One region of the Citrobacter sp. CRE-46 genome, then DNA from elsewhere that is predicted to be linked to it. Evidence: predicted binding sites of a transcription regulator. Region 1 holds the regulator's gene; the other holds the start of a gene.
What was found. Region 1 encodes CRP, which controls carbon source genes, mostly activating them, when cyclic AMP is high. Its sites were predicted from a motif close to ATGTGANNNNNNTCACAT; they were not measured.
Positions count from the first base shown of each region.

Region 2: a site for CRP is predicted at 1,966-1,983, ahead of deoC (deoxyribose-phosphate aldolase). Genes of this name have one in related genera too.

Region 1 covers NZ_CM184341.1:397,872-402,720, reverse strand. The annotation lists partial or broken gene AC534G_RS01885 (hydrolase) at 1-405, shown strand, start outside; gene AC534G_RS01880 (YheU family protein) at 402-620, shown strand; gene AC534G_RS01875 (phosphoribulokinase) at 674-1,543, shown strand; gene AC534G_RS01870 (OsmC family protein) at 1,642-2,046, opposite strand; gene crp (cAMP-activated global transcriptional regulator CRP) at 2,355-2,987, shown strand; gene AC534G_RS01860 (YccS/YhfK family putative transporter) at 3,039-4,849, shown strand, end outside.
Region 2 covers NZ_CM184341.1:4,405,052-4,409,900, reverse strand. The annotation lists gene AC534G_RS21450 (YjjW family glycine radical enzyme activase) at 1-331, opposite strand, end outside; gene AC534G_RS21445 (YjjI family glycine radical enzyme) at 303-1,853, opposite strand; gene deoC (deoxyribose-phosphate aldolase) at 2,115-2,894, shown strand; gene deoA (thymidine phosphorylase) at 3,002-4,324, shown strand; gene deoB (phosphopentomutase) at 4,376-4,849, shown strand, end outside.

The DNA of each region.
Region 1 (4,849 bases):
CTGTTGAAAGCTAACGCCTCGCGTAAGCTACAGGCCTATCCGGGTTCGTTGCCGGTGAGTCTGACCCAGTTGAAATCCCTGCGTCGCATTCGAGATTTTGACGATCTCATCACTGCCAAAATCCACGGTTTTGCCGATGCTATAGACTATTACCGCCAGTGTAGCGCCATGCCATTGCTTAATCAGATCGCCAAACCGACGCTGATTATCCATGCCAAGGACGATCCGTTTATGGATCATCACGTGATCCCTGAACCGGAAAACCTGCCCTCACAGGTGGAGTATCAGTTGACTGAACACGGCGGACACGTCGGATTTATTGGCGGCACAGTGCGCCGCCCTGAGATGTGGCTGGAATCCAGAATTCCCGACTGGCTGACAACGTATCTGGAGGCGTCATCATGATTATCCCCTGGCAAGACATCTCCCCGGACGCGCTGGACAATCTGATTGAAAGCTTTGTCTTGCGCGAAGGTACCGATTATGGTGAACATGAACGTTCGCTCGAACAAAAAGTCGCCGACGTCAAACGCCAACTACAATCAGGTGAAGCCGTCCTGGTGTGGTCCGAACTGCATGAAACGGTCAACATCATGCCGAGGAAGCAGATTCACGAGTAATTCGTAGCCGACGGCTGACTATAATAAAAAATCAACCTATTCATGGAGTTGTTATGTCTGCCAAACATCCGGTGATTGCGGTAACAGGATCCAGCGGCGCGGGGACCACCACCACCAGCCTCGCGTTTCGTAAAATTTTCGCGCAGCTAAATCTGCGCGCCGCCGAGGTGGAAGGTGACAGTTTTCATCGCTATACCCGTCCGGAAATGGATATGGCGATTCGCAAAGCGCGCGATGCCGGGCGACATATCAGTTATTTCGGGCCCGAAGCCAATGACTTTGGTCTGCTGGAACAAACCTTCATTGAATACGGCCAGACGGGAAAAGGTCAGTCGCGTAAATATCTGCACACCTACGATGAAGCCGTACCGTGGAACCAGGTCCCGGGAACGTTTACCCCCTGGCAGCCATTGCCTGAACCGACGGATGTCCTGTTCTATGAAGGGCTACACGGCGGCGTCGTCACCCCACAGCAAAATGTGGCCCGGCATGTCGACCTTCTGGTCGGCGTAGTGCCGATCGTTAACCTGGAATGGATCCAGAAACTGACCCGCGATACCAGCGAGCGTGGACACTCGCGTGAAGCGGTGATGGACTCGGTTGTGCGCTCAATGGACGATTACATCAATTACATCACGCCGCAGTTTTCCCGTACGCACATTAACTTTCAGCGCGTACCCACCGTCGATACCTCAAACCCCTTTGCTGCCAAGAGCATTCCGTCGCTGGATGAAAGCTTTGTGGTCATTCATTTTCGTAATCTGGAAGGGATCGACTTTCCGTGGCTTCTGGCCATGCTGCAAGGCTCATTCATTTCCCACATCAATACATTAGTCGTACCTGGCGGCAAAATGGGTCTGGCGATGGAATTGATTATGCTGCCGCTGGTCCAGCGACTGATGGAAGGTAAAAAGATAGAGTGAGGTACGGGATGTGCCCGACGGCGCTACGCTTATCGGGCCTACGAATCGGTATCGTCCTGTAGGCCCGATAAGGCCAAGCTGCCATCCGGCTTCACGTATTACGCAGCAACCACTTCATAGGAGTGGGTAATATTCACCGCCTTTTCCAGCATCAATGCCACGGAACAATATTTTTCCGCCGAGAGATCGACGGCGCGGGAGACCGACGCCTCTTTCAGATCGTTGCCGGTGACGATGAAATGCAGATTAATGTGGGTAAACAAACGCGGCGCTTCTTCACGGCGCTCAGAGGTGAGCTTCACTTCGCAGTTGGTCACATCCTGACGCCCTTTTTGCAGGATCGACACCACATCGATCGCGCTACAACCGCCTGCAGCCATTAATACCATTTCCATCGGGCTCGGCGCTTTATCACCGGAGTTACCGTCCATCAAAATTTGGTGGCCAGAGGCGGACTCACCGAGGAAGGTTAACCCCTCAACCCACTTTACACGCGCTTGCATATTTCGTAACTCCAATGTTTCAATTTTCCTGACAGATTACGCGTACATAACAATTCTCGCAACGGAAGGCGACCTGCGTCATGCTGAAGCGAGACACCAGGAGACACACGGCGAAAGCTATGCTAAAACAGTCGGGATGCTACAGTAATACATTGACGTACTGCATGTATGCAGAGGACATCACATTACAGGCTGCAGTATATTTTTAGTAGCCCCCTTCCCAGGTAGCGGGAAGCACATTTTTGCAAACCCAGAGGCAGCGTCGTTTTCTGGCTCTGGAGACAGCTTATAACAGAGGATAACCGCGCATGGTGCTTGGCAAACCGCAAACAGACCCGACTCTCGAATGGTTCTTGTCTCATTGCCATATTCATAAGTACCCATCGAAGAGCACGCTGATTCACCAGGGTGAAAAAGCGGAAACGTTGTATTACATCGTTAAAGGCTCAGTGGCAGTGCTGATCAAAGATGAAGAAGGGAAAGAAATGATCCTTTCTTATCTGAATCAGGGCGATTTTATTGGTGAATTAGGCCTCTTCGAAGAAGGCCAGGAACGTAGCGCTTGGGTACGGGCCAAAACCGCATGTGAAGTCGCTGAAATTTCCTACAAAAAATTTCGCCAATTAATCCAGGTCAACCCGGATATTCTGATGCGCCTGTCTTCTCAGATGGCTCGTCGCCTGCAGGTCACGTCTGAAAAAGTAGGCAACCTTGCCTTCCTCGACGTCACCGGCCGTATTGCCCAGACTCTGCTGAATCTGGCAAAACAGCCTGACGCGATGACTCACCCGGACGGTATGCAGATTAAAATCACCCGCCAGGAAATCGGCCAGATCGTTGGCTGCTCCCGTGAGACCGTTGGTCGTATTCTGAAGATGCTGGAAGATCAGAACCTGATCTCCGCTCACGGTAAGACCATTGTCGTTTACGGCACACGTTAATCCCATCGAAATGGCGCGTTACCCGGTAGCGCGCCATTTTTGTTTGTTCCGATGTGGCGAAGACTGATTTATCACCCCGAGATCAACTACGCACTACGGCAGACGCTGGTGCTGTGTTTACCTGTGGCTGTCGGTCTTATCATTGGTCAGCTTCATCTGGGGCTTCTGTTTTCCCTCGTCCCTGCCTGTTGCAACATTGCCGGTCTTGATACCCCGCATAAACGCTTTTTTAAACGTTTAGTTATTGGCGCATCGCTGTTTGCCGGTTGCAGCCTGATCATGCAGTTACTGCTGGCGCAAGATATACCACTGCCGCTCATCCTCACCGGCCTGACGCTAATTCTTGGCGTAACCGCCGAGCTAAGCCCGTTGCATGCGCGACTGCTGCCAGCCTCACTCATCGCGGCAATTTTCACGCTAAGCCTTGCCGGGAACATGCCCGTCTGGGAGCCATTGCTGATCTATGCACTGGGTACGTTGTGGTACGGTCTGTTCAACTGGTTCTGGTTCTGGATGTGGCGTGAGCAGCCACTGCGTGAATCGCTTAGCCTGCTGTACCGCGAATTAGCCGATTACTGTGAGGCCAAGTACAGTCTGCTGACCCAGCATGCCGATCCAGAAAAAGCGCTGCCTCCGCTACTGGTTCGTCAACAAAAAGCGGTGGATTTGATTACCCAGTGCTACCAGCAAATGCACATGCTGTCGGCGCATCACAATAATGAATACAAGCGACTGTTGCGTGCCTTTCAGGAAGCGCTCGATTTGCAGGAACATATTTCAGTTAGCCTGCATCAGCCGGAAGAGGTGCAAAAGCTGGTCGAGCGAAGCCACGCGGAACAGGTGATTCGCTGGAACGCGCGCACCGTCGCCGCCCGCCTGCGCGTCCTGGCCGATGATATCTTGTATCACCGCTTACCGACCCGTTTCTCAATGGAAAAGCAAATTGGCTCGCTGGAGAAAATCGCCAACCAGCATCCGGATAATCCGGTAGGACAGTTTTGCTACTGGCACTTCAGCCGTATCGCCCGCGTGCTACGGACCCAGCGCCCGCTGTATGCCCGAGATTTGATGGCGGACAAACAGCGGCGGTTGCCGTTGATCCCGGCGCTGAAAAACTATCTGTCGTTGAAATCCCCGGCGCTGCGTAACGCCGGGCGCATTAGCGTCATGCTGAGTATCGCCAGCCTGATGGGCAGCGCCTTACATCTGCCTAAACCTTACTGGATTTTGATGACGATCCTGTTCGTCACGCAAAATGGCTATGGGGCGACCCGAGTGCGTATTTTGCATCGTTCGGTGGGTACGCTCGTCGGACTGGTGATTGCCGGCGTCACATTGCACTTTCATATTCAGGAAGGTTTCACGCTGGCAGGCATGTTGCTGATCACATTAGGCAGCTATCTGATCATTCGCAAAAACTACGGCTGGGCCACCGTCGGCTTTACGGTTACGGCGGTGTACACCCTGCAACTGCTGACGCTGAACGGGGAACAATTTATCGTGCCGCGGTTTGTCGACACGGTGATTGGCTGCTTAATCGCCTTTGGCGGCACGCTCTGGCTGTGGCCACAGTGGCAGAGTGGTCTGTTGCGTAAGAACGCCCACGATGCGTTAGAAGCCGACCAGGAGGCTATTCGCCTGATCCTCAGCAACGATCCGCAGGCCACGCCGCTGGCGTATCAACGCATGCGGGTCAACCAGGCGCATAACACGCTGTTTAACTCACTGAATCAGGCAATGCAGGAGCCGGGATTCAACGCGCACTATCTGGCGGATATGAAACTGTGGGTCACGCACAGCCAGTTTATTGTCGAACACATCAACGCGATGACCACACTGGCAAGGGAACATACGATGCTGAC
Region 2 (4,849 bases), 1.2 Mb from region 1:
GGGCTGCCTTGCGAATATGCTGCAGCACCTGATCAACGCTCATGGTTTGCGCCATCGGCGTCGCCTGCTGCGGGCACAGGCGCAGGCAGGTGTCGCACTGCTGACACACATCGGACTGCCACCATACTTTTCCTGCACTCAGGCTTAGCGCTTCATGCGGGCAATGCAGCACACATTCTCCGCAGTCGTTGCAGCGCCCCATCGTCCATGGATTGTGGCAGTTCTTACAGCGCAGATTACACCCTTGCAGGAACAGAGCCAGGCGGCTGCCCGGCCCGTCGACGCAGGAGAAAGGGATCAGTTTACTTACTGAAGCGCATCTGCTGTTCATGGCTTATCACACGAGGTTGTCGTTCCAGAATGCGTGTATTGCGTGCGGCCTCTTCACCAAGCCAGGTGGTGTTAGTGCGAGATCCTTCGGCACGATATTTTTCCAGATCCGACAGGCGCACCATATAGCCCGTGACGCGGACCAGATCGTTGCCGCTCACGTTGGCGGTGAATTCACGCATTCCGGCTTTAAACGCGCCGAGGCACAGTTGCACCAGCGCCTGTGGATTACGCTTGATGGTTTCATCCAGCGTCAGGATATCGCTGATCCCGGCGTGATAATATGCGTGATGCGGCGCGACGGTTTGCAGATGGGTGATCGGGTCAGGTTCATCACCATAAGGCAGACGCGCGCCGGGCGTGGTGCCGATGTCAGAACTGATCCCCGACTGTGCATGCAGCATCGCGCGCTGCTGCCAGCCATACTTCACCGGCGTGCGTTCGACAAACTCCGCCAGTTGGGCGCTAATGCGATACCCGAGCTGATTGGCGAACGCATCTTTCCCGTAGCGGGCGCTTTGTCCTGCCTTTTCGCACAGCAGGTTTACCGCTTCCGCCAGACCATACATCCCGAACATCGGCACAAAACGTTCGGGATCAATCAACCCTTCCTGCACGAGGAAGCTATTCTCAAAGAAATGTGATTTCGTGTAGAGGAATTCACATCGTGAATCAATGATGGCGATTTGCTGCTGGCAGTAGTGCGGTAGGGTGCGTGTAAAGAAGTCATCGACAGAGGTGCTGCGCTCTGCGATGGCTTTCAGATTGAGCCTGACCAGCGTGCTGCCGCCCCCGGCGAGCGGTAAAGAGTTGTAACAACTCACGACGCCATACTGACCTTTTGTGAAAATTTTATCATTTGCGGGGCCGTTGGATATGTGCGGCTTACTGCACTCGCAGATATTTTGCGCCACGTTGAGCAGCAGATCATCAGGGGTAATTTGCGGATCATAAATGAATGTCAGATTCGGTGAAACCTGCTTTAACTCTGCATCTGCACGTAAAATTGCGCGGGTGATTGGCGTATCGGCAGGGCCGATATTGGCATGCATAAACGCGTCTGGCAGGGTTCTGTCGAGATAACGCCAGAAACGTTTTATTCGAATATCGATCTCTTCTTGTGTTAGAATTCTAACATATGGTTGCAACAGAGCGTCGAGCTGACCGAGGTAGACCGGCATCGAGGTCACTGACGGAACGTGGTGATACAGGATGGTGAGCAAGGACAGCGCATCATCAAGGTCGCTGGCGCCTTCAAGCTCCAGCCATGAGGAACCGTTGGCCAAAAAACGCGCGTAATCAGGCAGCACATAGCGCGGTTTGAACGGGGCATGACCTTCGTACATATCGCAGATCACCCCGTCATCCAGCGCCTGGCGGGCCTCAGCGGACAGTGGCGGATAAGGCAGCGCGTTTTCAGCCTCCAGCGCCAAAAAGTGGCGTTTCTGCTCAGGGCTGAGCGTCGGGCTGGTCACGATTTGTTGGCACCGCTGTTGCAGCGCGAATTCGCTTGAAGTGGGCATCGTTGGTTCCTTTATGTGCCGAAGGTATAGCGCCATTGTAGAAAGCTATGCCGCCGCAACCTTTGATCCGGATGCGTCTGATGCCACCGCACCTGTGGTGTAAAGGTGAATTATTTGAAGCAGATCTCATTAGAGTAATGCAAATCTGTATGTGGTTTTCATTAACTGTGATGTATATCGAAGTGTAATCGCGAGCGGATGTTAGAATACTAACAAACTCGCAAGGTGAAATTTTATACGGCGATGCCGTTGGAGAATGTTATGACCGATTTAACAGCAAGCAGCCTGCGTGCACTGAAACTGATGGATCTGACCACCCTGAATGACGACGACACCAATGAAAAAGTGATCGCGCTGTGTCATCAGGCGAAGACCCCGGTTGGCAATACGGCAGCAATTTGCATCTATCCACGTTTCATTCCTGTTGCGCGTAAGACCCTGAAAGAGCAGGGCACACCGGATATCCGTATTGCCACCGTCACCAACTTCCCGCACGGCAATGACGACATTGAGATCGCGCTGGCTGAAACCCGCGCGGCGATTGCCTACGGTGCTGACGAAGTTGATGTGGTGTTCCCGTATCGTGCGCTGATCGCGGGTAATGAGCAGATTGGTTTTGATCTGGTTAAAGCCTGTAAAGATGCATGTGCGGCAGCAAATGTGCTGCTGAAAGTGATCATCGAAACTGGTGAGCTGAAAGAAGAAGCCCTGATTCGCAAAGCGTCTGAAATTTCTATCAAAGCGGGTGCTGATTTCATCAAAACGTCTACCGGTAAAGTACCGGTCAATGCGACGCCGGAAAGCGCACGCATCATGATGGAAGTGATCCGTGATATGGGCGTTTCTAAAACCGTTGGTTTCAAACCCGCTGGCGGCGTGCGTACTGCAGAAGATGCACAGCAGTTCCTGGCGATTGCTGACGAACTGTTTGGGGCTGACTGGGCAGATTCCCGCCATTACCGTTTTGGCGCATCCAGCCTGCTGGCGAGCCTGCTCAAAGCGCTGGGTCACGGCGACGGTAAGAGCGCAAGCAGCTACTAAGTTTGAATTGCCCATCGTAGGCCGGATAAGGCGTAAGCCGCCATCCGGCATCAATACGACTAGCCGGGGAGCGCACTGCTTACCCGGCCCATAATCGGGAGGTTACCGTGTTTCTCGCACAAGAAATTATTCGTAAAAAACGTGATGGTCATGCGCTGAGCGATGAAGAAATTCGTTTCTTTATCAATGGGATTCGCGACAACACTATCTCTGAGGGGCAAATCGCCGCCCTGGCGATGACCATTTTCTTCCACGATATGACAATGCCTGAGCGAGTTTCGCTGACCATGGCAATGCGTGATTCAGGAACCGTGCTGGACTGGAAAAGCCTGCAACTGAACGGCCCGATTGTGGATAAACACTCTACCGGCGGCGTGGGCGACGTAACGTCGCTGATGTTAGGCCCGATGGTGGCTGCCTGTGGCGGCTATATTCCCATGATTTCCGGGCGCGGCCTGGGTCATACCGGCGGTACGCTCGATAAACTGGAAGCGATTCCTGGGTTTGATATCTTCCCGGACGACGCGCGTTTCCGTGAAATTATTAAAGATGTGGGTGTGGCGATTATTGGGCAAACCAGCTCGCTCGCACCGGCGGATAAACGTTTTTATGCCACCCGCGATATTACCGCGACGGTGGATTCCATCCCGCTGATTACCGGCTCTATCCTGGCGAAAAAGCTGGCGGAAGGGCTGGATGCGTTGGTGATGGATGTGAAAGTAGGCAGCGGCGCGTTTATGCCGACCTATGAACTTTCTGAAGCCCTTGCCGAAGCAATTGTCGGCGTGGCGAACGGGGCGGGTGTACGTACCACCGCGCTGTTAACTGATATGAACCAGGTGCTGGCTTCCAGCGCAGGTAACGCGGTAGAAGTCCGCGAGGCTGTCCAGTTCCTGACAGGTGAATACCGTAATCCACGTTTGTTAGATGTCACCATGGCGCTGTGCGTGGAAATGCTGATCTCCGGCAATCTGGCGAAAGATGACGCCGAAGCCCGTGCGAAATTGCAGGCGGTGCTGGACAACGGTAAAGCGGCGGAAATTTTTGGCCGTATGGTTGCGGCGCAGAAAGGCCCGACCGACTTCGTCGAAAACTATGCGAAGTATCTGCCGACGGCAATGCTCAGCAAAGCGGTATATGCTGATACTGAGGGTTTTGTCAGCGCGATGGATACCCGCGCGTTGGGTATGGCAGTCGTTTCCATGGGCGGTGGACGCCGTCAGGCATCGGATACCATCGATTACAGCGTCGGCTTTAGCGACATGGCCCGTTTGGGCGACAGCGTAGACGGACAGCGTCCGCTGGCAGTGATCCACGCGAAAGATGAAGCCAGTTGGCAGGAAGCGGCGAAAGCGGTCAAAGCGGCAATTAGCCTTGACAATAAAGCGCCAGAAATTACACCGACAGTCTATCGTCGTATAACCGAATAACTGTATACTGATCTGATCGCTTTTTTGCGGCGCAGATGTATGGAGAACAAGATGAAACGTGCATTTATTATGGTGCTGGACTCCTTTGGTATTGGTGCGACTGAAGATGCGGATCGCTTTGGCGACGTAGGCTCAGACACTATGGGACACATTGCAGAAGCCTGTGCGAAAGGTGAGGCTGACAATGGTCGCAAAGGCCCACTGAATCTGCCTAACCTGACCCGTCTGGGCCTGGTGAAGGCTCACGAAGGTTCTACCGGTAAAATTGCTGCTGGTATGGACGGTAATGCGGAAGTCATTGGCGCATACGCATGGGCGCATGAACTCTCTTCCGGGAAAGATACGCCGTCTGGCCACTGGGAAATCGCCGGAGTGCCGGTTCTGTTTGACTGGGGTTACTTCAGCGACCACGAAAACAGCTTCCCGCAGGAACTGCTGGATAAGCTGGTAAAACGTGCCAACCTGCCGGGTTACCTCGGTAACTGCCACTCTTCCGGTACCGTGATTCTGGATCAACTGGGCGAA